4 regions of the Pseudomonas sp. NPDC077451 genome follow, and region 2 is predicted to be linked to each of the others. Evidence: predicted binding sites of a transcription regulator. Region 2 holds the regulator's gene; each other region holds the start of a gene.
The links. Region 2 encodes sigma-54, which starts transcription at its own class of promoters, with help from an activator protein. Its sites were predicted from a motif close to ANTGGCATNNANNTTGCTNT; they were not measured.
Positions count from the first base shown of each region.

Region 1: a site for sigma-54 is predicted at 3,196-3,215, ahead of ACIGHL_RS02785 (CmpA/NrtA family ABC transporter substrate-binding protein). Genes of this name have one in related genera too.
Region 3: a site for sigma-54 is predicted at 1,558-1,577, ahead of ACIGHL_RS01690 (flagellar hook-length control protein FliK). Genes of this name have one in related genera too.
Region 4: a site for sigma-54 is predicted at 3,808-3,827, ahead of glnA (glutamate--ammonia ligase). Genes of this name have one in related genera too.

Region 1 is NZ_JBITVX010000001.1:585,322-593,058, reverse strand. It holds gene ACIGHL_RS02795 (VWA domain-containing protein) at 1-1,486, shown strand, start outside; gene ACIGHL_RS02790 (BatD family protein) at 1,483-3,105, shown strand; gene ACIGHL_RS02785 (CmpA/NrtA family ABC transporter substrate-binding protein) at 3,294-4,514, shown strand; gene ACIGHL_RS02780 (ANTAR domain-containing response regulator) at 4,529-5,107, shown strand; gene ACIGHL_RS02775 (CmpA/NrtA family ABC transporter substrate-binding protein) at 5,690-7,063, shown strand; gene ACIGHL_RS02770 (ABC transporter permease) at 7,116-7,737, shown strand, end outside.
Region 2 is NZ_JBITVX010000005.1:92,969-100,705, forward strand. It holds gene lptA (lipopolysaccharide transport periplasmic protein LptA) at 1-425, shown strand, start outside; gene lptB (LPS export ABC transporter ATP-binding protein) at 425-1,150, shown strand; gene ACIGHL_RS10340 (RNA polymerase factor sigma-54) at 1,296-2,813, shown strand; gene hpf (ribosome hibernation-promoting factor, HPF/YfiA family) at 2,893-3,201, shown strand; gene ptsN (PTS IIA-like nitrogen regulatory protein PtsN) at 3,208-3,672, shown strand; gene rapZ (RNase adapter RapZ) at 4,002-4,859, shown strand; gene ACIGHL_RS10360 (HPr family phosphocarrier protein) at 4,868-5,140, shown strand; gene pmbA (metalloprotease PmbA) at 5,237-6,583, opposite strand; gene yjgA (ribosome biogenesis factor YjgA) at 6,690-7,211, shown strand; gene tldD (metalloprotease TldD) at 7,279-7,737, opposite strand, start outside.
Region 3 is NZ_JBITVX010000001.1:372,365-380,101, reverse strand. It holds gene fliL (flagellar basal body-associated protein FliL) at 1-76, opposite strand, end outside; gene ACIGHL_RS01690 (flagellar hook-length control protein FliK) at 280-1,521, opposite strand; gene ACIGHL_RS01685 (Hpt domain-containing protein) at 1,644-2,036, opposite strand; gene ACIGHL_RS01680 (fused response regulator/phosphatase) at 2,029-3,735, opposite strand; gene ACIGHL_RS01675 (STAS domain-containing protein) at 3,735-4,040, opposite strand; gene fliJ (flagellar export protein FliJ) at 4,215-4,667, opposite strand; gene fliI (flagellar protein export ATPase FliI) at 4,671-6,029, opposite strand; gene fliH (flagellar assembly protein FliH) at 6,019-6,807, opposite strand; gene fliG (flagellar motor switch protein FliG) at 6,829-7,737, opposite strand, start outside.
Region 4 is NZ_JBITVX010000004.1:287,106-294,842, reverse strand. It holds gene typA (translational GTPase TypA) at 138-1,958, opposite strand; gene thiI (tRNA uracil 4-sulfurtransferase ThiI) at 2,127-3,581, opposite strand; gene glnA (glutamate--ammonia ligase) at 3,928-5,334, shown strand; gene ACIGHL_RS09720 (DUF4124 domain-containing protein) at 5,519-6,046, shown strand; gene ACIGHL_RS09715 (DUF4124 domain-containing protein) at 6,043-6,675, shown strand; gene glnL (nitrogen regulation protein NR(II)) at 6,843-7,737, shown strand, end outside.

The DNA.
Region 1 (7,737 bases), on a different contig from region 2:
GCAGCAGATCGAGCAGCCCAGCCTGTCACGCTCGGACCCGCTGGTGATCTTGCTGGAGACGACCCCGGCCATGCTGGCAACCGATGTGCGCCCAAGCCGGCTCGAGCAGGCCAAACGCAAGATCATCGATTTGCTCCAGACCCGTCAGGACGCGCAGACGGCGGTGGTGGTATTCGCCGGCAGCGCTCACACCTTGGTGCCGCTGTCCAACGACATGGCCACCACGCAAAACCTTCTGGATGCATTGAAACCCGACCTTATGCCCGAACCTGGTTACCGCGCTGATCTGGCGGTGATGCAAGGCATCGAACTGCTCCAGCAGGGCGCCAACGGCCGCGGCCGCCTGCTGCTGATCGGCAGCAGCCTGAGCGCGCCAGAACGCACAGCAATTGAGCAACTGCTCGAAGACAGCGATCAGTCGCTGCTCCTGCTCGGCATCGGAACCGAACAGGGCGCTCCGATTCCCCGTGAGGACGGCAGTTTCCTCAAAGATGATAAAGGCGCCATCATCATTCCTCGGCTGGACGACACTGCCATGCGGCGTTTTGCCAGCCGTATCGGTGGACGCTATCAGCAGGCTCGAGTCGATGATGCGGACCTGCGCAACCTCGGTTTGCTCGAACGCAACGGCAAGCTCGTGGCGCAAGACGAGACCACCCGTCTCGACAGCTGGCATGACCAAGGCTACTGGCTGCTATTGCCCCTGTTGTTGCTTGCCGCCTGTGCCGGGCGCCGGGGTTGGCTTTTCTGCTTGCCACTCTTCCTGTTCGTCCCGCAACCCGCCAGCGCTCTAAGCTTCGACGACCTCTGGCTACGCCCCGATCAGCAGGGCATGCGCCTGCTGGAGTCTTCTCGCCCAGACGAAGCCGCAAAACGCTTCAAGAATCACCAGTGGCAGGGCTATGCGCGCTACCAGGCCGGAGACTTTGCCGGCGCCGCCGAACAATTCAGCCAGGGCGACTCCGCAGACGACCACTACAACCGCGGCAATGCCTTGGCACGCAATGATGAGCTGAAAGCCGCCATCGAGGCTTATGAGCAAGCCTTGGAACTGGACCCCGGCCTGGACGTTGCGCGACGTAATAAAGCCGCAGTCGAAGCGGCCCTGCGCCAGCAACAGACTCAGGAAGAAGCCAATCCCGACGAGCCGACACCGCAAGAACGGACACCTGAAACCACGCAGCACAAGCAGGCGCGCGGAAGCAAAGGGCCAGCCGCATCGTCCGCTTCGACGGATCAAGCCACGACGCAGGCCCCGCCAAGCCAAGCGGGCGAGGTTTCGAGCGAAACACAGAACGAGGCCCCTCCCGAGTCCAACTCAGAAGCGACCGACCAGCCGATCGCACAGGCACAGGACGTGCCCGTCGATCCCGAGCAGGATCAGGCAATGAACCAGTGGCTGCGCAAGATTCCGGACGACCCCGGCGAGCTGCTAAGGCGCAAGTTTCTTTATGAACAACGCAAACGGCAGGAATTGAATCGATGATGCGCTGGCTGACATTGGTGTTTCTGCTGCTGCTGGGCCTGCAGACGAACGCCGCGACCTTGCTCGCTCGGGTCGACCGCACCGAATTGAGCTTGGACGAAACGGTCGAACTAACCCTGGAAACGGCCGATGGCACCGCCTTTGGCAAGCCGGACTTGCAGCCACTCGACGGCCTTTTCAAGGTGTCTGGTACTCGCCAGAGCAACCAGCTTGCCGGCGCCAATGGCGAGGCGAAGGCGATAACCCAATGGCAGGTCACGCTCCAGCCACAGCAGACCGGTTATGTCGTCATTCCCCCTCTGCAACTCGGCGATGCCCGCAGCGAACCCATCACCTTGCATGTCACCGAGCCCAGTGCGGGCGATAGCGATCTTCTTGCGCCGATTTTCATCGACGCCAGCCTCGATCAGGAAGTGGCCTATGTGCAGGCACAGGTGCTGCTGACCCTGCGTATCTACCATTCCGTATCGCTTTACGACGACAGCACCTTGTCCCCGTTGCAAATGAGCGACGCGCTGGTGGAGCGACTGGGCGAACCACGCACCTATGAAAAAGACATCAATGGGGTTCGCCACGGCGTGATCGAAATCCGCTACGCGCTGTTTCCGCAGAAGAGCGGCGAGCTGACGATCCCCGCACAGCTGTTCAGCGCCACCACGGTCGCACCGGCGACCGGTGATCAGTACGGCTCCAGGTTCGGGCGTTCGACTCAGGTGAAATCTCCCACCATTCCGTTGACGGTCAAAGCCAAGCCAGCTGAATATCCCGCCGACGTCCCCTGGCTGCCTGCCCGGAGCCTGACGCTGGTCGAAGCCTGGAGTCCGGAACCGGCGGACGCTCAACTGGGTGAAGCCCTGACCCGCAGCCTTTTGCTGAAAGCGGACGGACTGACCAGTAGCCAGCTGCCACCCATCGGCTCGACCGAGGTTCCAGGGCTGCGCAGCTACCCCGACCAGCCGACCCTGAACAACGAAATCACCACCAACGGCGTCAGCGGCAGTCGCGAGCAGCGCGAAGCCTTGGTCGCGACGCGCACCGGTGATTTCCAGCTCCCACCCGTTGAAGTGGTCTGGTGGAACACCCTTGACGATCGCCTGGAGCGCAGCACTTTGCCTGGGCGGAACCTGCTGGTCGCCGACAACCCGAACCTTCAACAGCCCACCATTGACACGCCAGACGTGCCTGAACAGCGTGAAGCGCGTCGGCTGTGGCCTTGGCAGCTGAGCAGCGCCTTGCTGGCGCTGACCACCCTGCTCGGTTTTGGCCTGTGGCTGCATGCGCGTAGCCAACCTGCGGTGATCCGCACCGTGCAGACCGGTCCGACCCCGCGCAGCCTGCTCGATGACCTGAAACGGGCCTGCCTGGCCAATGACACCCAGGCTACCCGCCATGCACTTGATGCCTGGGCGCGTCAGCAGCCCGAGACGTTGGCCGATATGGCGGCGCGCTTCGAGCCGCTGTCCGACGCACTCGATGGGCTAAACGGTGCACTGTACAGCGAGACCGGTCAACGCTGGCAGGGCGAAGCCTTGTGGCAGGCCATTCAGAGCCTGCCGGCAAGACAGGCTGGCGATGCAGAGCGGGAAGCCAGCGCACTGCCGCCGTTGTATCCGCGCTGAATTGCGGGATCCCGGTTCCGGGGTGACGACCAGTCCATTCGCCACTGCCGCTGTTCGTGCTCCGACTAGATAGACGCGTCGTGTCCTGCGCTTGGCATGTGGCTTGCTAAACCTGAGTCAGTTATCCCGGCTCGCACCGAACCCCTTCCGGACGGTGTGCGCTTCGCATGGCAAAGGTTCCCCTCAGCATGACCGATCCCACCCCTTCGCTCCGCCCTGACGCCAAAGCCTGGGTCGCCGGCAGCGACGCGCCAGAAAAGCATGTCGTGAACCTTGGTTTCATGGCGTTGACCGATGCTGCATCACTGATCGTCGCCGCCACCCAGGGCTTTGCCCAGCCCTACGGCCTCACGCTCAACCTGCAACGGCAGAGTTCCTGGTCCAGCGTGCGAGACAAACTCGTTGAAGGCGAACTGGATGCCGCTCATGGGCTTTACGGGCTGATCTACGCCGTGCATTTGGGCATCGGAGGCGGTGCACCGAAGGACATGGCCGTGCTGATGGGGCTGGCGCAAAACGGTCAGAGCATCAGCCTCTCCCGCGAGCTGAAGGCCGCCGGCGTGACCGATCCCGATGCGCTCGGCAAATGCGTGCGCCAGAGTGGTGCAAAACTAACCCTCGCGCAGACATTTCCAACCGGTACTCATGCACTCTGGCTCTACTACTGGCTGGCCGCCTACGGCATTCACCCGTTGGCCGACGTGCGCACGCTGGTGGTGCCGCCGTCCTTGATGGTGGCCCATTTACGGGCGCGTCGCATCGATGGCTTCTGCGCCGGCGAGCCCTGGGGCGCGCAGGCCATTGAAGAAGACATGGGCTTCACCATCGCGACCAGCCAATCGATCTGGCCGGACCATCCGGAAAAAGTGCTCGGCTGCACGCGCGAATTCGTCGATCAGTACCCCAATACCGCCCGTGCGCTGGTCATGGCCATCCTCGAGGCCAGCCGTTTCATAGACGAGAGCCAGGAAAACCGCCGCAGCACCGCACAACTGATCGCTGGTAGCGACTATGTCGATGCGCCCGTTGCGGCCATCGAGCCGCGCTTTCTCGGTCAATATGAAGACGGCCTCGGCCATGCCTGGCTGGACAAGCACCCGCTGCGCTTCTTTGGCAACGGCGAAGTGAACATGCCCTACCACTCCGACGGCCTCTGGTTCATGACTCAGCTACGCCGTTGGGGCCTGCTGCGCGAAGATCCGGATTACCTCGCCGTGGCGCAAAGCGTGCAGCAGACCAGCCTCTACCGTGACGCGGCGACTGCCTTGAACATCCCTGTGCCCGACTCACCCATGCGCAACGCCATTCTCATGGACGGCAGTCGCTGGGATGGCAGCGATCCGGCGGGTTACGCACGCAGCTTTGCGTTGCATGCACTGGCCGACACCGCACCGCACCCCAAGCCTTGAAAAGGGAGACTGTCATGCTTCGCGTTCTCCTGATCGACGATACCCCACGCAAGGTCGGACGCTTGCGCAGCGCTCTGATCGAAGCCGGTTTCGAGGTGGTAGAGGAATCCGGTCTGACCATCGACCTGCCCGAACGGGTCGAGGCGATTCGCCCGGATGTGGTGCTGATTGACACCGACTCCCCCGGCCGCGACGTAATGGAACAAGTGGTGATGGTCAGCCGTGACCAGCCGCGCCCCATCGTCATGTTCACCGACGACAACAACCCCAACGCCATGCGCCAAGCCATTCGCGCCGGCGTCAGCGCCTATATCGTTGAAGGCATCCAGGCCCAGCGGCTGAAACCGATCCTCGACGTGGCCATGGCCCGCTTCGAAAGTGACCAGGCGATCCGTGCGCAACTGCACGCGCGCGACCAGCAACTGGTTGAACGCAAGCGCATCGAACTCGCCAAGGGCATGCTGATGAAGATGCGCAGCTGCAACGAGGAAGAGGCCTACACCCTGATGCGCCGCCAGGCCATGAGCCGCCAGCAAAAGCTGATTCAGGTGGCTGAACAGATCATTGCGATGAACGACCTGCTGGGGCAGTAACCTGCAGCGGCGTTTCGGCCCTCTAGCGTTAGCCTAGCCAAATGGCCGAATGCATTCGGCCGTGCAAGACCATGCCGGGTGTCAGGTAAGGGTCCAGTGCTGAAACCTGCACGATGGCGTCCCTCGTAGCGGATCTGTTCGCTTCTCAAACCACGCGGTTCTGGGCCGAACCGTACTGCCCTCGCCCCCGCAACAACGCCTAGACAGCCAAGCCCACTTTCCGCCTCATGAGCAGCACGCCTGCGCTCCGTTCAAACGAACCAAAACGGAGCCAAGGGGTGCGCTGGCTGCACGTCTATCGCGCCGAACCGAGTTGCAGCGTGCCGAGACGGCGGCAACCCACCCATGACCGGCTCGATCCGCAAGCCATTGTATTGATTTAGCTTTTTTATTTTTAGTCGCTGCAAATCCCGGCATTGCGCGAATTGGCAAGCCCCTTGCAATCCCTCCAGTACCACGTCTTCGGGTCGCCAACGGCGGTGATCGGGACGAATTGACAAAGGCGTCAACGGTGCTCGCTCTGCTCATGCAGAGGGTGCGTCCGTTACGCCTTTTTTTCGTTTCGCGATTGAGGGAAGAATCATGCACAAGACTCGCCGTACGTTGCTGAAAACGCTGGTTGCCAGCCTCGGATGCTCTGCCCTGCTGCAATTGGTACCGATGACCGCCTGGGCTGCCGAACCGGAGAAAGAAGAGCTGAAGCTTGGCTTCATCAAGCTCACTGACATGGCGCCCCTGGCCATCGCCTACGAAAAGGGCTTTTTCGAAGATGAAGGCCTCTATGTCACGCTCGAAGCTCAAGCCAACTGGAAGGTGCTGCTGGACCGCGTGATCGATGGCGAGCTGGACGGCGCGCACATGCTCTCCGGCCAGCCGATCGGCGCCACCATCGGCTTTGGCACCAAGGCCGACATCATTACGGCCTTCACCATGGACCTCAATGGCAATGCCATCACGATGTCTAACGCCGTCTGGGAGCAGATGAAACCCAACGTGCCCATGGTCGATGGCAAACCGCAGCACCCAATCAAGGCCGACGCGTTGAAGCCGGTGATCGAGCAGCTCAACGCCAGTGGCAAGTCGTTCAACCTGGGCATGGTCTTCCCGGTCTCCACGCACAACTACGAGCTGCGCTACTGGCTCGCCGCTGGCGGCATTCATCCCGGCTACTACGCACCGAACAAGGGCGACATCAGCGGCCAGATCGATGCCCAGGCATTGCTCTCGGTCACTCCGCCGCCACAGATGCCATCGACCATGGAAGCCGGCACCATCCATGGCTACAGCGTTGGCGAGCCGTGGAACCAGCAGGCGGTGTTCAAGGGTATCGGCGTGCCGGTAGTGGCCGACTACGCGATCCGCAAGAACATGTCGGAGAAGGTCTTCGGCGTCTCCAAGGCCTGGGCCGAAGCCAACCCGGAAACTCACAAACGGCTGGTCAAGGCGCTGATCCGCGCCGGCAAGTGGCTTGATGAAAACAACAACGCCAACCGCCAGGAAGCGGTGGAGATCCTCTCACGCCCCGAATATGTGGGTGCCGATGCCAAGGTCATCGCCAATTCCATGACCGGCACCTTCGAGTTCGAGAAGGGCGACAAGCGCGAGGTACCGGACTTCAACGTCTTCTTCCGCTATCACGCCACCTACCCCTACTACTCCGACGCCATCTGGTACCTGACGCAGATGCGCCGCTGGGGCCAGATCGCCGAAGCCAAGCCGGACAGCTGGTACCTGGAGACCGCCAAGCAGGTTTATCGCCCCGACATCTACCGCGAAGCCGCCGCCGCGCTGATCGAAGACGGCCTGCTCACTGCGGACGACTTTCCCGCAGCCGATGAAGATGGCGTCCGCGAGCCGCTGGCCGACACCATTGATGGCATCACCTACGACGGACACACGCCCAACGCCTATCTCGAACAGTTCGCGATCGGCCTGAAAGGCGATACCACCCTCTGATCCCGCCACCAGGGAGCCGTTGCGGCTCCCGATACCCGGAGAGGACACGTCGATGAGCAATCCAGCCGTCGCAAAAAACATCAAGCAAACGCTCGAGGCCGGCCGCCAGGCCCGGCTCAAGCGCTGGCTGCCGCAGGTAATCATGCCGCTGGTGGGCATTCTGGCTTTCCTGCTGTTCTGGCAGCTGGTGGCATCGAATATCCAGACTAGCCTCGGCCAGTTTCCAGGGCCCAGCCAAGTAGCCGAGCAGTTCAACGGGCTGGTCGATGCGCATCTTCAATCGCGGGAGAAAGCCGACGCGTTCTACCTGCGCCAAGAGGAACGCAACGCCGCGAAACTGGCGAAGAACCCGGACGCCGAGGTGAAGATTCGCCCTTACACCGGCAAGCCGACTTTCTTCGAGCAGATCTTCACCAGCCTCTACACGGTGATGACCGGCTTCGCGATCGCCTCGCTGATCGCCGTGCCGCTGGGCATTGTCTGCGGGCTGAGCAAGACGGTGTACAGCGCGATGAACCCGCTGATCCAGATCTTCAAACCGGTGTCGCCGCTGGCCTGGCTGCCTCTGGTGACCATGGTGGTCAGCGCCGTCTATGTCAGTGACGACCCGCTGATGGCGAAGTCCTTCGTCACCTCGGCCATCACCGTCGCGCTGTGCTGCCTGTGGCCCACGG
Region 2 (7,737 bases):
TGGACGACCGACAGGGCGTCGCCGTGTATCGCGGCGATGTGGTCATCACCCAAGGCACCATGAAAATTACTGGCGACACGGTCACCATCACCCAGGCCGAAAACGGTGATGTCGAGGTTTTCACCGCCATCGGCAAGCCGGCCTACTACGAGCAGAAACCAGCGGTAGACAAGGAAATCGTCACGGCCTATGGGCTAACCATCCAGTATTTCGCCGCGAACGAAAGGATCGTGCTGATCGACCAGGCCAAGGTCGTGCAGGAAGGCAACACTTTCGAAGGCGAAAAGATCGTCTATGACACCCAGAGGCAGATCGTCAATGCTGGTCGCGCCACCAATACTGATGTCACCACTCCACGCCCTCGTGTGGACATGGTCATCCAGCCGCGTAATAAAGATCAGCCGGCAACGGAGCAGACCGAGTAATGGCAATTCTCAAGGCCCAGCATTTAGCTAAGAGCTATAAGAGTCGTCAGGTCGTGCGTGATGTCAGTCTCTCCATCGAAAGCGGCCAGATCGTGGGCCTGCTGGGCCCAAATGGTGCCGGCAAGACCACCTGCTTCTACATGATCGTCGGTTTGGTAAAAGCGGATCAGGGCCGGGTCCTGATCGATGACCAGGACGTGACGCACCTGCCCATGCACGGCCGAGCCCGAGCCGGTATTGGCTATCTGCCGCAGGAAGCCTCGATCTTTCGCAAGCTGTCGGTAGCCGACAACATTATGGCGATCCTTGAAACGCGCAAGGACCTTGATCGCAGCGGTCGGCAACAAGCCCTCGAAGGCCTGCTGCAGGAGTTTCACATTCACCACATCCGTGACAGCCTCGGCATGAGCCTGTCCGGTGGCGAACGACGCCGCGTCGAGATAGCCCGCGCCCTGGCCACGGCACCCAAGTTCATTCTTCTTGACGAACCCTTCGCAGGCGTCGACCCCATCTCGGTCGGCGACATCAAGCAGATCATTCATCACCTGAAGGCCAAGGGCATCGGCGTCCTGATCACCGATCACAACGTCCGCGAAACGCTGGATATCTGCGAAACCGCCTACATCGTCAACGACGGTCAATTGATCGCCGAAGGCGACGCAGAGACCATCTTGGCCAACCAGCTGGTCAAGGAAGTCTATCTGGGACACGAATTCCGACTTTGAAGTCGTTTTTTCTGCCCGGACGAACCTACAGGGCTAGGCAAAGGCTTCAATGGCAGGCATATAATTTGCTTACACGGGCGCGCGGCGCCAGCGAAATCGGAACAGGCGCGGTTGCGCCGGCAAAAAAGGTTCGAAGTCCTCTGCCATGAAACCATCGCTAGTCCTGAAGATGGGCCAGCAGCTGACGATGACACCGCAGCTGCAACAAGCCATACGATTGCTCCAGCTATCCACGCTTGATCTCCAACAAGAGATTCAGGAAGCGCTGGATTCCAATCCCATGCTCGAGCGCGAAGAAGACGGGGATGATTTCGACAACTCCGATCCGATGGCCGAGTCTGTCGAAAAGAAAAGCGAAAGCCCTTCGACTGACTCAACCGTGCAAAGCGAGCCGGACAACAATTACGAGGAGCCCATCAACACGGTGGAGAACCTCGAAGAAGGCGACTGGGGCGACCGCATCCCAAATGAGCTGCCGGTAGACACCGCTTGGGAAGACATCTATCAGACCAGCGCCAGCAGCTTGCCGAGCAGCGATGACGATGAGTGGGATTTCACCAGCCGGACCTCTAGCGGCGAAAGCCTGCAAAGCCATCTGCTCTGGCAACTCAACCTCGCACCGATGAGCGATACCGACCGTCTCATCGCGGCCACCCTGATCGATTGTATCAATCCACAGGGTTATCTCGACGAAACGCTTGAAGAAGTACTCGAGTCGTTTGACCCCGAGCTTGAAATCGAACTCGACGAGATCGAGGTGGTGCTGCGCCGAATTCAGCAGTTCGAGCCCGCAGGCATCGGAGCGCGTGACCTGCGTGAATGCCTGCTGCTGCAGCTTCGTCAACTGCCCGAACGCACCGAGTGGCTGAGTGAGGCCATCCGGCTGGTGAGTGACCACCTGGATATTCTTGGCGGGCGCGATTACAGCTTGCTGATGCGCAGGATGAAGCTCAAAGAAGACGAACTGCGCCAGATCATCGACTTGATTCAAACGCTCAATCCACGCCCCGGCTCTCAGATCGAAGCGGGTGAGCCCGAATATGTGGTGCCTGACGTTATCGTGCGCAAGCACAATGGCCGCTGGTTGGTGGAACTGAATCAGGAGGCAATGCCTCGCCTGAGGGTAAACGCGCAATACGCCGGGTTCGTCAAACGGGCCGATTCAAGCGCGGATAACACCTTCATGCGAAACCAGCTGCAAGAAGCACGCTGGTTCATCAAAAGCCTGCTCAGCCGCAACGAAACGCTGATGAAGGTGGCCACCCAGATCGTCGAGCATCAGCGGGGCTTTTTCGAGCACGGCGACGAGGCCATGAAGCCGCTAGTGCTGTACGACATCGCCGAAGCGGTGGGTATGCATGAGTCGACCATTTCGCGGGTCACGACGCAAAAGTTCATGCACACGCCCCGGGGCATCTATGAACTCAAATATTTCTTTTCGAGCCATGTGAGCACTGCCGAAGGCGGCGAGTGCTCGTCCACTGCCATCCGCGCAATCATCAAGAAACTGGTGGCCGCGGAAAACCAGAAAAAGCCATTGAGCGACAGCAAGATCGCTGGTCTACTGGAGGAACAGGGGATTCAGGTCGCACGCCGCACCGTCGCAAAGTACCGCGAATCACTCGGTATCGCGCCATCCAGCGAGCGCAAGCGGCTGATGTAACACCAGAGCACTGGTCGAGTTCTTCCGAATGGCGGGCTTGCTGCCCACCAATCCGCATGTGGCAAAAAGGAGATGCAGTATGCAAGTCAACATCACTGGCCTTCACCTGGAAATCACAGAACCCCTGCGTGACTACGTCGAAGAGAAATTCGAGCGGTTAGAACGGCATTTCGATCGCATCATTGCCATTCAAGTCGTTCTTCAAGTCGAGAAGCTGAGGCAGAAGGCCGAAGCGACCTTACATGTAGCTGGCCGCGAAGTTGTCGCTAACGCCGAGCACAGCGACATGTACGCCGCGATCGATCTGCTTGCGGACAAGCTCGATCGGCAGCTCATCAAGCACAAAGAAAAACAGCTCGACCACCATCAGGGCGCCCTGGCTCGCTAACCCATCATGATCCGAATCGAAAATATCCTAACCCCCGGCCGCGCCCTAGTGGGCGTACCGGGCGGCAGCAAGAAGCGCGTACTGGAGCAGATCGCCAAGGTGCTTGGTGGGGATCTGCCAGATCTTGATAGCCAAGCGATCTTTGAAAGCTTCATCGCCCGCGAGAAGCTTGGCTCAACCGGCTTCGGCAATGGCATTGCTATCCCGCACTGCCGTATGCCCGGCTGCACATCGCCGCTCAGTGCAGTGCTGAGACTCGATACACCAGTAGATTTCGATGCAATCGACGGCGCTCCCGTCGATCTATTGTTCGTATTGCTGGTGCCAGAAGCAGCCACCGATGAACATCTGGAGCTGCTTCGCCAGATTGCCAGCATGCTGGATCGCGAAGAGGTCCGTGAACGGCTGCGCGGGACCACGTCGGGACAGGAACTGTATCAGGCTGTGATGGATATTCAGAACGGTCGTTAGTTGGCCGTCCGGGACAACATAAGCGGTGGCTGGCAATCCCAACCACCGGGTTCCCTGGAACAAAGCCTAAGGCTGGACCGAGGTTAACAGACGGAAAAACGCACCTTGATTGGCTATCGATGCGTTCTGGCTGGGGTCGAGGCCGTGGCTGTTTTAACGAGACATGTCTACTCGAGTAGTTTCCCAACAGCCTGCTAGGACAGAGCAATATTCTGTCGCCCTAAGCTGAGTGAGGAAAGAAACGTGCCCCTTATCTGCCAATACACACCCTGCCGGCGCGACGCGAAAAAAGGTTTTCGAGGCCAAGCCTTGCTGAATGGAACAGTTCGATGCGGTTGATCATCGTCAGTGGGCGCTCTGGATCGGGCAAGAGCACTGCGCTAAATGTCCTTGAAGACAATGGTTTCTACTGTATCGACAACCTTCCCGCCGGCCTTCTGCCAGAGCTGGCAGAAAGGGCACTGTTGCACACAGAGCTGCTGCAGCCACAAGTCGCGGTATCTATCGATGCGCGCAACCTGCCGAGTCAACTGAAACGCTTTCCCGAGCTGCTCGAAGATGTCCGTGCCCGATATATCCAGTGCGATGTACTGTATCTCGATGCCGCCGACGAGACATTGCTTAAGCGCTTTTCGGAGACCCGTAGGCGGCATCCGCTGACCAACCAGAACCGCTCCCTGGCCGAAGCCATCCGTGACGAAGAACTGCTTCTGGCGCCTATCATCGATCACGCCGACCTGAAGATCGACACCACGCACCTGAATCTTTATCAGCTGCGAGACACGCTGAAGCTTCGCCTGCTGGACAAGCCAGAGCCGGGTACGGCTTTTCTCTTCGAGTCCTTTGGCTTTAAACGTGGCATGCCGGTTGACGCCGATCTGGTATTCGATGTGCGTTGCCTGCCGAATCCTTACTGGAAGGCCGATCTGCGCGATTTTTCGGGGCTGGATCAGCCTGTTGTCGATTATCTCGCTGCACAAACGGACGTCGAGGAAATGTTCCAAGACATCCTGGCCTACTTGAGCAAGTGGCTTCCCCGCTTCGCCGCCAGCAACCGCGCCTATGTCACGGTCGCCATTGGCTGCACCGGTGGGCACCACCGCTCGGTCTATCTGGCCGAGCGGCTCGGTCATGCGCTGCGCGCACCTCTAAAGAACGTCCAGGTCCGCCACCGCGACCTGGCTTAGGAATACACATGCCGTCGTGCGAAATCACCATCATCAACAAGCTCGGTCTGCATGCCCGGGCAGCTGCCAAGTTTGTCGGCGTTGCTAATCGATTCCCTTGCGACATCCGATTGGGGCGCTGCCCCTCCAGCCTCATAGATGGCAAAAGCATCATGGCGGTGATGATGCTCGCTGCCAGTAAAGGCACCCGTTTGCACGTGCAGACAGAGGGCGAGCAGGAGCATGAAGCGCTCCAGGCGCTGATCGCCCTGATCGAAGACTATTTCGAAGAAGGCGAATAGCAAGCGGCAAACGCGGCCGATAACAAGGGCTTCAGGCCAGATAACGCCAGGTGTTCTCCTGTACGTTATCTTTTCGCTTTGCTTGCTACTGATTATCTACTGACCCGCCACCTTCATGCGCTCGATCAGCACCGACCCGGTGTGAATGCTGCTGCGCGACTCGACGTCACAGCCAACCGCAACGATCTGCCGGAACATGTCCCGCAGGTTTCCCGCGATGGTGACCTCCTGCACCGGAAACTGAATCTCGCCGTTCTCGACCCAATAACCACCGGCGCCGCGCGAATAGTCACCCGTCACCAGGTTCAGGCCCTGGCCCATCAGCTCGGTGACCAACAGCCCACGCCCCATACGGCGGATCAATGCGGCCTGGTCTTCATCACCTTGGGTGACGAAAAGGTTGTGTACCCCACCCGCATTCGCAGTACTGGGCATGCCCAGCTTGCGCCCGGAATAGGTGCCAAGCACATAAGAGACCAGCTTGCCATTCTCGACGAACGGCTTGGCATAGGTCGCCAGGCCATCGCCGTCATAAGCCGAACTGGCCAGCCCGCGAGGCAGATGCGGACGTTCGTCGAGATTCAGCCACTCAGGAAACAGCGTCTGCCCCAGTGCGCCTTCTAGATAGGACGAGTTTCGATAGAGATTCCCGCCAGAGATCGCCGCGAGAAAATGTCCAAATAGCCCCGTCGCGAGGTCCGCGGAAAACAACACCGGCACATCGCAGGTCGGTACAGGGCGCGCACCGAGCCGGCGAACGGCACGCTCGGCGGCACGCCGGCCAATCGACTCAGCAGAGGCCAGGTCAGCTGCCACACGCGAGACATCGTAGTGATAATCCCGCTGCATCTGCCCGTCGGCCTCGGCAATCATCACGCTGCTGAGGCTGTGACGAGAACTGCAATAAGCACCGATGAAGCCATTGCTGTTGCCATAACCACGGCACCCCTGGTGGGTGCTCAGGCTGGTGCCGTCGGCGTTGAGAATGCGTTTGTCCGTAGCGAAAGCCGCCGCCTCGCAACTGAGCGCCAGCTCGATGGCTTCGTCAGGAGAGATCCCCCAAGGATGATAGAGATCCAGGTCCGGCACCTCCTTCGCCATCAACGCCGGATCAGCAAGCCCGGCAAACTCGTCGGCAGACGCGTGTTTGGCGATCGCCAAAGCAGCCGCTACGGTTTCGCGGACCGCTTCGTCGCCGCTGCCAGTCGTGCTCGCCGAGCCTTTGCGCTGGCCGACGTAAAGCGTGATGCCGAAGCCCTGATCGCGATTGAATTCGACCGTTTCCACTTCCCGCTGGCGGACCGTTGTGGACAGGCCCTGCTCCATCGAGACGGAGACTTCGCAGGCACTAGCACCTTGTCGGCTGGCCTCCTCTAAGATCTTCTCGACCTTTTCACGCAAGCCTGGCAACGCATGCGGACCGATCCCCTCGACTTCACTCATACATACTCCAACAACTGATTCGATCAAGTTGCAGCCAGCGGTGCTCGGCTGAGCTCCGTCGCTAGGCTACTGTTATCATGGCGGCATTACCTACTGGACCAGCCCCATGTCTGATATTTCCGATCTCGACGGTTTCGAGGAAAAAAGCAAAACCCAGGTCAAGCGCGAACTGCATGCTCTCCAAGATCTGGGTGAACGCCTCGCTACCCTAAAACCCGATGTGCTAGACCGCCTTCCACTTACCGATGCACTGCGCAAGGCGCTTGCCGACTCACCGAAACACACTGCGCATATCGCGCGCAAACGCCACCTGCAATACATCGGCAAACTGATGCGTGATCAGGATGTCGATGCCATCCTCGCCCTGGTCGACCAGCTCGATGCCTCAACCCGCCAGTACAACGAACGCTTCCACGCACTAGAGCGCTGGCGCGACCGTTTGATCGCTGGCAATGACGAGACACTCGAAGCCTTCATCATCGAATATCCCGAAACAGACCGTCAGCACCTGCGCGGCCTGATCCGCCATGCCCAACACGAAGCTGCGCGGGAAAAGCCGCCGGCCGCCAGCCGCAAGATCTTCAAGTACATCCGCGAGCTGGACGAAACCCAACGGGGATTGCGTTAAACCAAGCTGCAGGCCGCAACCCCGATCCATAAGCACAGCGCCGCAGGTCTCTGGCCTGCGGCTGCCTTCAGGCCCCGGTTCCTCCGACCGTAATCCCGTCGATTTTCACGGTCGGCTGACCTACGCCGACCGGTACCGACTGGCCGTCTTTTCCACAGGTGCCGACGCCGCTGTCCAGGGCCAGATCGGTACCCACCATCGACACTCTATTCATCACCTCGGGCCCGTTACCGATCAGGGTCGCCCCCTTCACTGGCGCGGTAATCTTGCCGTCCTCGATCAGATACGCCTCGCTGGTCGAGAACACGAACTTACCGCTGGTGATGTCCACCTGCCCGCCACCGAGACTCGCGCAGTAGATCCCCCTCTTTACCGAGCGAATGATTTCCTCTGGGTCACTTTCGCCCGCCAACATGTAGGTATTGGTCATCCGCGGCATTGGCAGGTGAGCATAGGATTCGCGCCGTCCGTTGCCGGTCGGTGCAACCCCCATCAAGCGTGCGTTGAGCTTGTCCTGGATGTAGCC
Region 3 (7,737 bases), on a different contig from region 2:
TCAGCTTGAGTTTGCCCTTTCCTTCGGTCGCAGCCGCAGGACTCGGAACGTCCGGAGGTCCTTGTTTCTTTGCCATGCCAAATATCCGTCATTACAAGTGTTTTCACTCGCCTCATAAAGGAAGCGAGCAACTGCTGTGCCAAAGTATCGGCTAGCGAACAGGCAGCGTAAACGATTGCCATGGCGCGTCCGTCTTTTGTAGACGAATAGTCGGAGACTCAGGTTGCCGTGAGCAAAAAAAACCGGGCGCAAAGCCCGGTTCCTGTCAGCACGTTACGGTCACGCGTAGTAATCCACCAAGCCGCGATCGCCACCGGTACGCGCGGAGCTGATCTCCATGCTGCCCTGAACGACCTCATCATCCCCTGTAGTCGATACACCGGCGGCGCCACGTTCACGCGATTCACCGCCGCCGTCACCGCGCCAACCTCGCGACTGGTCAGAGACGTTCACGTCCATCGTCATCCCCTGCTGAGCGAACATATCGCGCAGTCGCTGCATCTGCCCTTCCAGCGCATCGCGTACGCCTGCATGCGGGCTGAGGAAGGTCACCTGGGTTTGATCCTTGGTCATGTCGATACGAACCTCCATGCGGCCCAGCTCGGCCGGATCAAGCTGAATTTCGGCCGACTTGAGGTTCTGGCTGGACAACCACATCACCCGATCGACCACGGCTTCGCTCCAGCCGGCCTGCTGCATCTGCACAGGTTGTCCTGGCACCATCGTAGGCCGCTGCAGCTGCTGGGTCTGATTCTGCTGAGCAAGCGCCTGAGTCAATGGATTGAGCCGGTTGAGTGCCGCCTCTCCGCTGACGCTTGGGCGACTATCCTTCGACGCGTCCAACTTCTCGAGCAGTTCACCGAAACCTTCCTCAAGCGAGCGATCATCGCTCTCCTCGGCCAGAGCCTCGCCTTCAAGCAGAGCCGCGGGGAGGGTTTCTTGCGCATCGCTCGCGCCTTCCTCAACCAAGACGGAAGTCGTGACAGGGCTTTTCTGAGTCGCCGACTGAAGCTCCAGCGTACGCTGTCCTGCCAGTACCGTCTCGCCTTCTGCCTCGAGACTCTCGGCAGCCACAACCGGCTGTGCCAGGCCAACCAGTAACTCGCTGTCTGGCAGCGGCAGTCCGTCGACGGGCGGCGCCTCGCTGACCGTACCCTGCCCGCCCATGCCGAACAGCAACAGCGGATCAAGCTCGGCCTCGGGGTTCGGCACGCTGTCATCGACCGTCTCGAGGCTGGCAGGCAAGTCATTGCCGGTTTCGGCCGTTGCCGGCTTTTCGGTGCCGCTTGCCTTGTCGGTTTCCTGACTCGGCTCCTCGCTAGTCGTCTTGTCCCGGGCCGGCTTCGCCGCCGCGTTTTGCGCCTCGGCAGGCTTACCCTGGCGCTCTTTCGCGTAGACGTTAGCGAAGCTGGAGGCCTCGTCACGACTGGATTGTTGGGCCGGCTTGGAGGATGTGTTCGCTGCCTTGGCGGCGGCGGTCGGGGCCTTGATATTGAGCAACAGATCGGGGGAAACGGCCATGGATCTTTCCGCTGAGGATGGAGACGTGCTCATGCTCAAGCAAACTCCGGGCCACTCGGTTGCGAATGAAGGTTCAGCGGCAGCGTCGCGACCCCTGCGGGACTGCAGAGAAAAGGTTCCTGTTAGCCAGGTCCTCCCCAACGCTGGCGTTCGGCGCGATAGAGAATGCGCACAATGGCAAACTCGCGTTCGATGCGCTCAATCAGGACCGGCGCCTCATCCAGTTGGTCGCGCCTGGCGGATTCCTCCATCTCACGACAAAGTTCTGCCAGCATCGCGGCGCCCATGTTGCTGCAGCTACCTTTGAAACTGTGCGCAGCCTGACGCAAGCTCTCTGCTTCGCCGCTCCGACAGGCCGCCTGCAACAGCCGCAGTCGCTCTTCGGAATCGACGAGAAAGGTGTCCAGCAGCACCGGGTACTCCGCCTCCATCACTTCCTGAAGGGTGACCAGCACGCTGGTGTCGAGATGTTCGGCCACGGAGATGCTCCTGGCGGTAAACGGCGGATTATGCATGACCGGACCAGTGAAACTCCACGTTGAGCACCTTGCCATCGGGCTGCCAATAAAATCGCTCGCTTAACTGGCGAATCATGCGTAGTCCTCGCCCTCCCAGGTATTCGCTGCAGTATTGCTGGTTCAATGCACGCTGCACATCGAAGCCCGGCCCGCTGTCGCGAACAGCGATGCGCAGGTACCCATTGGCCCCTTCAGACTTGACGGTAAACTCGATAGACACGAAGCCTTCGCTAAGCGCGTCCAGGCGCCGCTGGCGTTCCCGGTAATAGCTGGCAAAGCCTTCCGCGTCAGACTTGATGGACGAGTCGAGCAACAACACCCCATGCTCCACGGCGTTGGCATAAAGCTCAGTCAACACCGTAAAAATGGTGCCGACACGGTACCGCAGGGGCGAAATCTGCAGCAAAAGCTGCATCGCCATCGGCAAAGGGTCAGCCGAGCGCAGGCTGCCGGGTCGTAGTTCGAAGCAAGTCGACCAATCTCTCGGGCGCAGCTCTCGGCTTCCGAGTGGGTAAACATGGAGCGGATGAGGCGCAACCGCCCCCGGCTCACCGATCATGCTCACTTCAACCAGGCTCAGGTCGTCAAGTATTTGACCATGGAAGTCATGCAGCGCCTCCTGAATGTCGTCGAACAGCGTCGCGGGGTCGGAGTTGGATTCCAACACGGCTAGCAGCCGTTGCTCGCCGAACAGCTGATCATCGGCGTTGCAGCTCTCCAGCAACCCGTCCGACAGCAATAGCAGGCGGTCGCCCAGCGCCAAAGGCAGTGTCTCGAAGGTGTCATCGAATGACGTCGCCTCTCGTACCCCTAGCGGCAAATGCCTGGACCGCAAGGGCAACCGTGTGCCGTCCACGGCCTTGATCAGATAACCGTCTGGCAAGCCACCGTTCCACACCCGCAAGATTCCTTGCTCGAGGTTGATGTCGAGAAAAGTGGCGCAGCAGAACATCTCGACCGGCAGGATCAGCTTTAGCTTGGCGTTGATATCGCGAAGGATCTGATTACTTGAGTAGCCCTTGGCGGTCATTCCGTAAAAAGTTTCCGCCAGCGGCATGGCGCCGATCGCGGCCGGCAAACCATGGCCGGTGAAGTCGCCAAGTAGCACGAACATCCTGCCGGCCGGCGCTTGGGCAGCGAGCAGCAGGTCGCCATTGAACAGCGCTCGAGGAGATTGTCGATAACGGATGTTGGGGGCGTTAAGACAGCCGGCGTGAGCGACCTTGTCGAAAATGGCCTTGGCCGCGCGCTGCTCGTCGAGCAATTGCTGATTGCGGCGGCCGATCAGATCGCGCTGCTCCAGCACCGTCGCTTGCAGTCGACGCAAGCGATTCATGGCCTGGATCTTTGCCTCCAGAATGATCGGGTTGTACGGCTTGGCGATAAAGTCATCGCCGCCCGCCTCGAGGCAGCGAACCAGCGCTTCGTTTTCGGTCAGCGAGGTAAGAAAAATGATTGGCACCAGCTCATTGCCGGCCAGTTGCTTGATCTGTTGTGCCGCTTCGAAGCCGTCCATCACTGGCATCAATGCATCCATCAATACCAGCTGTGGGCGCTCGCGCTCGAACAGCTCCACCGCTTCGGCGCCATTGGCGGCGGTCACCACGTGATGGCCCTGTTGGCGGACGATAGCCGCCAACAGCATGCGATCAGCCGCACCATCCTCGGCAATGAGTATGGAGAGCCGACGAGGCATCAGGCGATCGCGAACAGTTGTTCGAAGTTGGAAACCGAAAGGACTTTGCGGACGTCAGGATTGCAATTGATCAGGCGAATATCGGCCTTGTCGCTGCCGGCATGATCACGCAACAGCAACAACATTCCCAGCGCAGAGCTGTCGAGATAGGTCGCGCCGTTGAGGTCGACCACATAACGTCGGGGCGAACTCCCAGCACATTGATAGGCATCGCGAAAAGCCTGGTGCGTATTGAAATCGAAACGCCCTCGAATCGTTATGGTCAGCTCCTGTCCATCTGCCGATAGCTGTGAACTGATGGTCATCTAGCACTCCTGATCCGAACGAGGTCGTGGCCTTTCGCCACGGCTGTCGTTATTGCTGGGTTGGTGCCGGCGCGCCGAATGGCGCCACGTCCAGGGCCTGCAGCTTCAATTCCAACCGCGCTAATGTAAAGAAGCTGATGAAGATTTAGCACCCTAAGCCCAGCACAGCAAGCCTCAATCCTGTTTGGGGCGACTCGAGAGTCGCTGGGAAAATTCGTCCAGCAGTTTTTGTTCTCGCTTGTCCGCCGCAGTCCTTGCCTCTTGCAGGTAGCGCTCGACCAGTCTGCGCAGTCCGTCGAGCCGGGCTCGTCGCTGCTGCCATTGTTCGCGCAGCTTGTCGAGGTTGTTGCGGTGCCAATCCAGGCTGCGCTGCTGCTGCCCGATGGCGGACTCGAGTTGGGAGAGAAAACGTTGGTAGTTCATCAGCCATTGGCCGGACACGCCCTGGCTGCCTTGAGCCATCCACTGCTGCTGGTAATCGGCGAAGTATTGCCGTAACTCGCCCAGCTTGGCTTCGGCCTGGGCGACTTGCGTCTGGCCTTGGCCAAATAGCTTAGCGGCCTCTCGCTCGGCACGCTCAGCCATATCGATCACCGGCGCCAGGCGCGCCGCTCGGCTGGCTGGCAAGGATTAGCCTGCGGCCTTGGGATTGAATACGTTGGCCAGCAGCGCTTCGCTCTGGGCCAAATGCTCGGCTTCGTCCAAACCCTGCCGAAGGTAGCGAACCATCTCCGCCTGTCGGGCGATGGCAAGGTCGGTTTCTGGATCGCCTCCCGGTACGTACGCGCCGACGCTGATCAGATCGCGGCTCTGCTGAAAACGCGACCAGAGCTGTTTGAAGCGCTGGGCATTGCGCATATGTTCAGCGCTGACCACCTGCGGCATGACCCGGCTGATTGAGGCCTCGATGTCGATGGCGGGGTAATGCCCCTCCTCCGCCAACCGGCGAGACAATACAAAATGGCCGTCCAACACCCCTCGCGCGGCGTCGGCGATCGGGTCTTGCTGATCGTCGCCCTCGGACAAGACGGTGTAGAACGCCGTAATCGAGCCGCCGCCCTCTTCCGCATTACCGGCGCGCTCCACCAGGCTGGGCAGCTTGGCGAACACCGATGGTGGATAACCCTTTGTCGCCGGCGGCTCGCCAATGGCCAGGGCGATCTCGCGCTGTGCCTGGGCGAAGCGGGTCAGCGAGTCCATCAGCAGCAGGACGTTCTTGCCCTTGTCGCGAAAATACTCGGCGATGCGCGTGCAGTACATGGCGGCTCGCAAGCGCATCAAGGGCGCGTCATCCGCCGGCGAGGCGACGACTACCGAACGCTTGATGCTTTCTTCGGTGAGAATGTTCTCAATGAACTCTTTTACTTCCCGGCCTCGTTCGCCAATGAGCCCGACGACGATGATGTCGGCCTCGGTGAAGCGCGTCATCATGCCGAGCAGGACGGACTTACCCACGCCGGTGCCGGCGAACAGCCCCAGACGCTGCCCGCGGCCGACGGTCAGCAAGCCGTTGATGCTGCGGATCCCGACATCCAGCGGCTCGCTGATGGGGTGGCGCTTGAGTGGGTTGATCACCGGGCCGTCCATGGGGACCCAGTCCTCGGCTTTCATTCCGCCCTTGCCGTCCAATGCACGGCCAGCACCGTCCAGCACACGCCCCAGCATCGAGGTCCCCATGGGTAGACGCCCGGTATTGGCCAAGGGCACCACGCGCGCGCCGGGGGCGATGCCCGCTAGGCTGCCGACCGGCATCAGGTACAGCTTGCCACCGGAAAACCCCATCACCTCGGCTTCGACCTGGGTCGGATGGTAGCTGTCCTCGTTGATCACCAAGCAGCGGCTGCCAACCGCAGCACGCAGGCCTTCGGCTTCCAGCGTCAGCCCGACCATACGCAACAACCGACCCTCGAGGATCGGTTGGCTGGGAAGCTTGATCGCCTCGCCGTAGGTTTCAAAGCGCTTGGCGAAGCTGGTTCGTTCAAGACGCATCGGCTGGCTCCGCGCCCGATCCGAGATCAAGATGCAGGTCAGCCTCAGGCGGGCTGGTGGCGTTTTCCCGCTGCTGTTCGAATAGCTGGCTGATCGCCTGGCCCAGGCGCGTTTCGACACTCGCGTCGATACGGCTCTGTTCGGTCTCGATCCGGCAACCGCCCGGCAGCAGATCACTGTCTTCCACAATGCGCCAGGTCTCTTCGTGGCGCTCGCGCAGCGCTTTGACCAGGTCGAAATCCTGCGGGTTGATGTAGATGCGCACGTTGCTGGCTCCCATGGGCAACAACTTGAGCGCTTCGCGCAGCACCTGGCGGATCTGGCTGGAGTCGACCAGCAGATCGCGCTGAATCACTTCTCGCGCCAGTTGGCTAACCAGTGTGACCATTGCGTGTTCGAGGTTTCGATCCTGATCGGCGATGGGTTCGAGCAGCTGCGTCATCAGCTTTTCCAAGCTCTCCAGCTTGGGGTTCAGCGCCGCCTCGGCTTCTTGCCTGGCCTTGAGCTGACCGGCGTGAAAGCCATCCTTTTCGCCCGTACTGAAACCTTCGTTGTAAGCCTCCTGACGAATGGCCTCGAGCTCGTCGAGCGTCAGAGGTTTGACTTCCTCGACCGGCACGTCTTCGCTGCGTGACAAGTCCTCGTCTTCAACCGGCTCCTCGCCAATCTCTGGGTCTTCCGGTGCCGCACCCAGAGGGTCGAAGCTCGGTAAGGCCCAGCGATCGAAAACGTTGACGTCTTTCGCGCGGATCACATCGCTGGGGTTTTCCTTGGACATTCAGTTTCAGTGCCTTGCTTGCTAGACCATTTCCTCGCCGCCTTTACCGCCGAGCACGATTTCTCCGGCTTCGGCCATGCGGCGAGCGATAGTGAGAATTTCCTTCTGGGCACCTTCGACTTCGCTGATGCGCACCGGCCCTTTGGCTTCCAGATCGTCACGCAGCAATTCACCGGCGCGCTTGGACATGTTCTTGAAGACCTTCTCCTTGATCGCTTCATCGGCGCCCTTGAGCGCCAATACCAGCACATCGGAGGATACTTCGCGCAGCAGCACTTGAATGCCCCGGTCGTCGACATCGGCAAGATTGTCGAACACGAACATCAGGTCCTCGATCTGCGACGACAGATCCTCGTCGACATCCCGGATGGCGTCCATCAGCTGGCCTTCAACGGAGCTGTCGAGGTAGTTCATGATGTCCGCGGCGCGTTTGACGCCGCCCAGCGTTGCCCGCGTGGTATTGGCGTTGCCGGAGAACTGTTTTTCGAGGATCAGGTTCAGCTCTTTCAGCGCGGCGGGCTGCACCGTGTTGAGCGACGATACGCGCAGGACGATGTCCAGCCGCACCTTGTGGTCAAAGTGAGAGAGCACCTCGCCAGCCTGATCCGGGTCCAGATAGGCCACCACAATCGCCTGGATCTGCGGGTGTTCGTAGCGAATCACATCGGCAACGGCACGTGGCTCCATCCACTTCAGGCTGTCCAGGCCGCTGGTGTTGCCACCGAGCAGGATGCGGTCGATCAGGCCACCCGCCTTGTCCTCACCGAGGGCCTGCGTGAGCATCTTGCGGATATAGCCGTCCGAACCCACTCCAAGGCTGGTCTGGTCGCCGACGATCTCGACAAACTCACCCATCACCTGTTCGATCTGGTTCTTCTGCACGTTGCGCAACTGCGCCATTGCCGTGCCGACTTTCTGTACTTCCTTCGG
Region 4 (7,737 bases), on a different contig from region 2:
GAACGACCCGCGATCTAAGTAGTACTGCGTATCTTTAAGCGATGCATTGAATTGATTTCGAGCCCAGGCATTTGTTTGGCAGTTTTCGCGGGTAGCAAAAAGGCGCCCTAAGGCGCCTTTTTGCAGCTAAGCCCGAATCAAGCCTTGGCTTTCTTCGCAGCGCGGTTGCGCTCGCCTTCGTCGAGGATCTTCTTGCGAAGACGGATCGACTTCGGCGTAACTTCGCACAGCTCGTCGTCCTGGATGAATTCCAGCGCCTGCTCCAGGGTGAACTTCACCGGCGGAACCAGGGCGATGGTTTCATCCTTGCCCGATGCGCGCATGTTGTCGAGCTTCTTGCCTTTGGTGGGGTTGACGCCCATGTCGTTGTCACGGCTGTTCAGGCCGACGATCTGACCGTTGTAGATTTCCTGGCCGTGCTCAACGAACAGCTTGCCGCGCGCCTGCAGGGTTTCCAGGGAATAGGTCAGTGCCTTGCCAGTCTCGACCGAAACCAATACGCCGTTCTGACGACCGGACATGTGGCCGGATTTCATCACGTCGTAGCGGTCGAAGATCGAGGTCAGGATGCCCGCACCGTTGGTGATGGTCAGGAAGTGGTTACGGAAACCGATCAGGCCACGAGCCGGGATGTTGTACTCAAGGCGCACACGGCCCTTGCCATCCGGAACCATGTTGCTCAGGTCGCCCTTACGCAAGCCCATCTCTTCCATGACCTTGCCCTGAGCTTCTTCCGGGATGTCGATGGTGACGTTCTCGAACGGCTCGTGCTTGGCACCGTCGACGTCACGAATGATCACTTCCGGACGGCCTACGGCCATTTCGAAGCCTTCACGGCGCATGTTCTCGATCAGTACCGACAGGTGCAGCTCACCACGACCGGAGACCTTGAACTTGTCGGCCGAGTCGCCTTCTTCAACGCGCAGGGCTACGTTGTACAACAGCTCCTTGTCCAGACGGTCTTTGATGTTACGGCTGGTGACGAACTTGCCTTCCTTGCCGCAGAACGGCGAATCGTTGACCTGGAAGGTCATGGAAACGGTCGGCTCGTCAACGGTCAGCGGCTTCATCGCTTCGACGTTGTTCTGGTCGCACAGGGTGTCGGAGATGAACAGTTCATCCATACCGCTGATGCAGACGATGTCGCCAGCGGTGGCTTCTTCGACGTCGACACGGTGCAGACCGTGGTGACCCATCAGCTTGAGGATACGGCCGTTACGCTTCTTGCCGTGCATGTCGATGGCAGTGACTGGGGTGTTCGGCTTGACGCGACCACGGGCGATACGGCCTACACCGATGATGCCGAGGAAGCTGTTGTAGTCCAGCGCTGAAATCTGCATCTGGAACGGGCCGTCCATGTCGACCTTCGGAGCCGGTACGTGGTCGACGATGGCCTGGTACAGCGGGGTCATGTCTTCAGCCATGTCGGTGTGGTCCAGACCGGCGATGCCGTTCAGGGCCGAGGCGTAGACGACCTGGAAGTCCAGCTGCTCTTCGGTGGCGCCGAGGTTGTCGAACAGGTCGAAGATCTGGTCCAGCACCCAATCAGGACGCGCGCCCGGACGGTCGACCTTGTTGATCACCACGATCGGACGCAGGCCGGCTTCGAAGGCCTTCTTGGTCACGAAGCGGGTTTGCGGCATCGGGCCGTCCTGGGCATCGACCAGCAGCAGCACGGAGTCGACCATCGACATCACGCGCTCAACTTCACCGCCGAAGTCGGCGTGGCCGGGGGTGTCGACGATGTTGATGCGGTAGTCGTTCCAACGGATTGCAGTGTTCTTAGCGAGAATGGTGATACCACGCTCTTTTTCCTGGTCGTTCGAATCCATCACGCGCTCGTCGTTGAGCTCGCCGCGCTCCAGAGTGCCGGACTGACGCAGGAGCTTGTCGACCAGAGTGGTTTTGCCATGGTCAACGTGAGCGATGATGGCGATGTTGCGAAGATTGTCGATCACAGTAGTGGTCTCGTAGTTGGGTTGGGCTACTCGGCAAATGCTTCAAGCTGCCCAACGCGAAAAGATTGGATGAAGGGAATAGATCGTTAGCGACGTGTTGCGGCGATTCAGCCGCAAAGCGGGTCGGGAGGGCGGTGGCGGATACTGCCGCCCAGCAGGCCGGGCTGTTTAGCTCGGACGATAAACGCGCACATTGACATGCCCCTCGCTCAGCAAATGATGAGCATGCAGGCGGCTCATGACACCTTTATCGCAATACAGCAGGTACTGGCGATTGTCGTCCAGTTCCTTGAATCGGTTGTTCAGTGCATAAAACGGCAATGTTTGCACTTCGATGCCCTGCAGTTGCAGAGGTTCGTCCTCGGCAAGGTCGGGGTGGCGAATGTCGATTACCACCTGCCCGGCACTCGCCTCGATAACTTCTTCAACTTGCAAATCCTGGCCCAGCTCGTCGATCACCCGATCGATGGCCACCTGCCGGGCATTCGCCAGAGCGCGCTCGAGGATCGCCATGTCGAACTGTTTCTCTTCGTGCTCGACGCGATAGCGTTTGGCTTTGGTCGTCGGGTTCACCGAAATCACGCCACAGTACTCGGGCATGTTCTTGGCAAACTCGGCGGTGCCGATCTCGGAAGCGGTGTCGATGATGTCCTGTTTGTGGCTGGCGATCAGCGGACGCAGCACCAGCATATCGGTAGCCGAGTCGATAACCGACAGATTAGGCAGCGTCTGGCTCGAGACCTGAGAGATCGCTTCACCGGTTACCAGCGCGTCGATATGCAAACGTTCGGCGATCTGAGTCGAGACGCGCAGCATCATGCGTTTCAACACCACACCCATGTGGCTGTTATCGACCTTTTCCAGGATCTCACCGACCACTTCTTCGAACGGCACGCTGATAAACAGTACGCGATGGGAGCTGCCGTACTTCTTCCATAAATAGTGGGCCACTTCCATCACGCCCAGCTCGTGGGCGCGACCACCCAGATTGAAGAAGCAGAAATGGGTCATCAACCCGCGGCGCATCATCTGATACGCCGCCACTGTGGAGTCGAAGCCGCCGGACATCAGCACCAGCGTTTGCTCAAGTGCGCCCAGCGGGTAGCCGCCAATACCGTCGTGCTGTGCGTGCACGACAAACAGGCGCTGGTCGCGGATTTCCATCCGCACTTGGATTTCCGGTGCTTTGAGCGAGATGCCAGCGGCGCCGCACTGTTGGCGAAGCTCGCTGCCAACATATCGCTCTACATCCATCGAGCTGAATGGGTGCTTGCCTGCCCGTTTGCATCGCACGGCGAAGATCTTGCCCGGCAGACGGTCGGCATAGTGCGCCTTGCACTTGGCGAGGATGTCGTCCAGATCGCCTAGCGGGTACTCGTGCACTTCCAGGCAATGGGCGATGCCCGGCGTGCAGCGCAGGCGCTCGATCATTTGGTGCAAGGTTTTCGGATCACTGAGCGCGGTTTCCACCTCAACGTTGTCCCACACCCCCTCCACCCGCAGTTCGGGATCGAGGTCGCGCAGCACGGTACGGATGTTCTTCGCCAATTGGCGAATGAAGCCCTTGCGTACCGGTGGGCTCTTTATGGTGATTTCGGGGAAAACCTTGACGATCAGTTTCATGGAAACAGCGCAGCGCCAGCATGGCGTGAAAAGAGGGGGGCGGAGTATATCGGAATTTGGTCAAGCTTTAGACAGTTTTATCGGAAAGCCCAACCTTGCACCCTTATGGAACAATCCCATTACTTTTCGCACCAATTTAGAGCGCATATAAACAAGCACAGCTGCACTAAACGACGGCGAGTACGCTAGGGCGGCTTAACAAGGGTGCTCGGATCCATCTCGGAGCACTGGCATGTAATTTGCTCCCTTGTGAGGCAGGTCGCCTTGACGGAGTATCGCCCGCTCGGCTTCACCCCCTAGATTCCGGAAGCATATCTGTCAACGCTTCCACCACTTGGAGAGCACCATGTCGAAGTCGCTTCAACTGATCAAAGATTACGATGTGAAGTGGATTGATCTGCGCTTCACCGACACCAAGGGCAAGCAGCACCACGTGACCGTTCCGGCGCGCGATGCTCACGACGAAGATTTCTTCGAGCACGGCAAAATGTTCGACGGCTCGTCCATCCATGGCTGGAAAGGCATTGAAGCCTCCGACATGATCCTGATGCCGGTCGATGAAACTGCCGTTCTGGATCCGTTCACCGAAGAGCCAACCCTGATTCTGGTCTGCGACATCGTCGAGCCAAGCACCATGCAGGGCTATGACCGCGACCCACGCTCCATCGCCAAGCGCGCCGAGGAATTCCTCAAGTCCACCGGCATCGGCGACACTGTATTCGTTGGCCCGGAACCTGAGTTCTTCATCTTCGACCAGGTGAAGTTCAAGTCCGACATCTCCGGCTCGATGTTCAAGATCTACTCCGAGCAAGGCTCCTGGATGACCGACCAGGACGTCGAAGGCGGCAACAAGGGCCATCGCCCGGCCGTGAAGGGTGGCTACTTCCCGGTTCCGCCGTGCGACCACGACCACGAAATCCGTACGGCCATGTGCAACGCCATGGAAGAGATGGGCCTGGTCGTCGAAGTGCATCACCACGAAGTGGCGACTGCCGGTCAGAACGAAATCGGCGTCAAGTTCAACACGCTGGTAAACAAGGCTGACGAAGTTCAGACCCTGAAGTACTGCGTGCACAACGTGGCCGATGTCTACGGCAAGACCGCGACCTTCATGCCGAAGCCGCTGTACGGCGACAACGGTTCGGGCATGCACGTACACATGTCGATCTCCAAAGACGGCAAGAACACCTTCGCTGGCGAAGGCTATGCCGGCCTGTCCGAAACCGCCCTGTACTTCATCGGCGGAATCATCAAGCACGGCAAGGCGCTGAACGGCTTCACCAACCCGGCTACCAACTCCTACAAGCGCTTGGTTCCAGGCTTCGAAGCACCGGTCATGCTGGCCTACTCGGCTCGTAACCGTTCCGCCTCGATCCGTATCCCTTACGTTTCCAGCCCGAAAGCCCGCCGTATCGAAGCGCGCTTCCCGGATCCGGCTGCCAACCCCTACCTGTGCTTCGCTGCACTGCTGATGGCTGGCCTGGACGGCATCCAAAACAAGATCCACCCCGGCGATGCTGCTGACAAGAACCTGTACGATCTGCCGCCAGAAGAAGGCAAGCTGATCCCGCAGGTATGCGGCAGCCTGAAGGAAGCCCTGGAAGAACTCGACAAGGGCCGTGCGTTCCTGACCAAGGGCGGTGTGTTCTCCGATGACTTCATCGATGCCTACCTCGAGCTGAAGAGCGAGGAAGAAATCAAGGTCCGTACCTTCGTTCACCCGCTGGAATACGACCTGTACTACAGCGTCTAAGCCAGTACGCGTGACAGAAAAGCCTCCTTCGGGAGGCTTTTCCGTTTCTGCGATGTCATCAGTTGGTGATACCGATGTTACGACAAACGACCGGAGTGGCGTCGATCCCAAATCGCAACGGTCGCGCTTGCCTCGCCGCCAGCACGGTGCAAGGCTTCTCGCCACCCCTACCGCGGAGCTTCCCATGCGCATTGCATTGTTCAGCCTGCTACTCGCTCTCATGGCCCCGGCCATGGCACAGATTTACAAATACACCGACGACAAGGGCAACACCGTCTTCACCAATCAGCCACCCGAGGGCGTCGAGGCAGACGCTGTCGACCTTCCGCCCGCCAACACCGTTGATATCAAGACGCCAACAGCTCCACCACCGCTGGCCAACGAGCAGAGCGGCGGGGAGCGTCAGCAACCCTATCGGAGCGTCGCGATCGGCGGTATTCCGGACGAGCAAGCGCTACGCGCAAACAGCGGCACCTTTATCGTCAACGCCCAGCTCGATCCGCCGCTAAAGCAGGGCCACCAGATCCGCTTCCTGCTCGACGGCGTTCCCCAGGCAGAACCCAGCAGCGCGACCGCACTACAGTTAATAAACGTGGATCGCGGCACCCACCTGCTCGAAGTACAGGTGCTCAGCGGGGGCCAAGTTGTGCAGCAGGCCGAGGAGCAGTTCACCGTTCAGCGCGTCCACACCTCCAGCCCGGCGCGCCGATGAGACGCACCACGCGGCTGGGGCTTTCGGGGCTGCTGCTAGCGTTCGCATTGCCCGCGAGCGCAGCCATTTACAGCTACACCGATGCCGAGGGTAACCGCGTATTCACCGATCGCCCGGGCGGCCGCGCCGCCGAGCAGGTCGAGACCAAACCGGCTAACAGCATGGCGGCACAGCCCGTACCGCCGCCGAAGCAAGTGGTTAAGGTTCTAAAGGCGACCACACCAGGCTACACAGTGCTCGATATCGTGCAGCCCGATCCCGACGCCACCATTCGCAACAATGCCGGTGAGCTGGCAGTCAGTGTGACCAGCACGCCTGCCCTGCATCCGGGCCATCAGTATCAATTGCTGCTTGATGGCGCGGCTGTGGGCGCGCCAGGTGAAAGCCCCGTATTGATGCTGCAAAACGTCGACCGAGGTACCCACCAGCTGGTGGTCGAAGTGATCGACAGCCAGGGCGAGCGCCTACAGGCCAGCGCGCCTCGCGTGTTCCACATGATGCGCACCTCCCTTGCGCAACGCCGAATGGTCAACCCTTGCAAGAAAGGCGACTACGGCGTTCGGCCAGAATGCCCGCTGAAAGATAAACCGAAGGAAAAGAAAGATATTCCATTCGTGCCCTTTCTGTGACCATGCTGCGCACCTGAATGGTGCATAGTTTAAGCCATGTTGTGTAGCGCTCCCCTTCCTGTTCGACGCCCTGCTCTGGAGCGCTAGTGCTCGCGGCGCCGCGCCGAAAAGGAGCGCCTTGGTTTGCTTCTTGCATTTCCTGACGTACACCCCGGATGCAGACTGCCATGATCAACGAAGCCCTACAGCGCCTGCTGATCGAGAATCTCACCACCGCCACCCTTTTGCTTAATTCACGGTTGCGCCTGGAATACATGAACCCCGCTGCCGAGATGCTGCTTGCCGTCAGCGGCCAGCGCAGCCACGGTCAGTTCATCAGCGAACTGTTCACCGAGTCGTCGGAAGCCCTGGCTGCATTGCGCCTGGCCGTCGAAGAAGCCCATCCGTTCACCAAGCGGGAAGCGACCCTGACATCCGCCAGCGGCCAGACGCTGACCGTCGACTACGCCGTGACGCCGGTACTGACGAAGCAGGAAACGATGCTGCTGCTGGAAGTGCTGCCACGCGACCGGCTGCTGCGCATCACCAAGGAAGAGGCCCAGCTGTCCAAGCAGGAAACCACCAAGATGCTGGTCCGCGGGCTTGCCCATGAAATCAAGAACCCGCTTGGGGGAATACGCGGCGCCGCCCAACTGCTGGCCCGCGAGCTGCCCGAAGAACACCTCAAGGATTACACCGAAGTCATCATCGAGGAGGCCGACCGCCTGCGAAACCTGGTCGATCGGATGCTCGGCTCAAACAAGTTGCCATCGCTGGCGATGACCAACATTCACGAGGTACTCGAACATGTCGCCAGCCTGATCGAAGCCGAATGCCAAGGCAGCCTCATTTTGGTGCGTGATTACGACCCAAGTATTCCCGAGGTCCTGATGGACCACGAGCAGATGATTCAGGCCGTGCTCAACATCATGCGCAACGCCATGCAGGCGCTTGCCGGGCAAACCGAACTGGGGCTGGCCCGCCTGACGCTACGTACTCGCACGCTGCGCCAGTTCACCATTGGTCATATACGCCATCGGCTGGTCGCCCGGATCGAAATCATCGACAACGGGCCAGGCATTC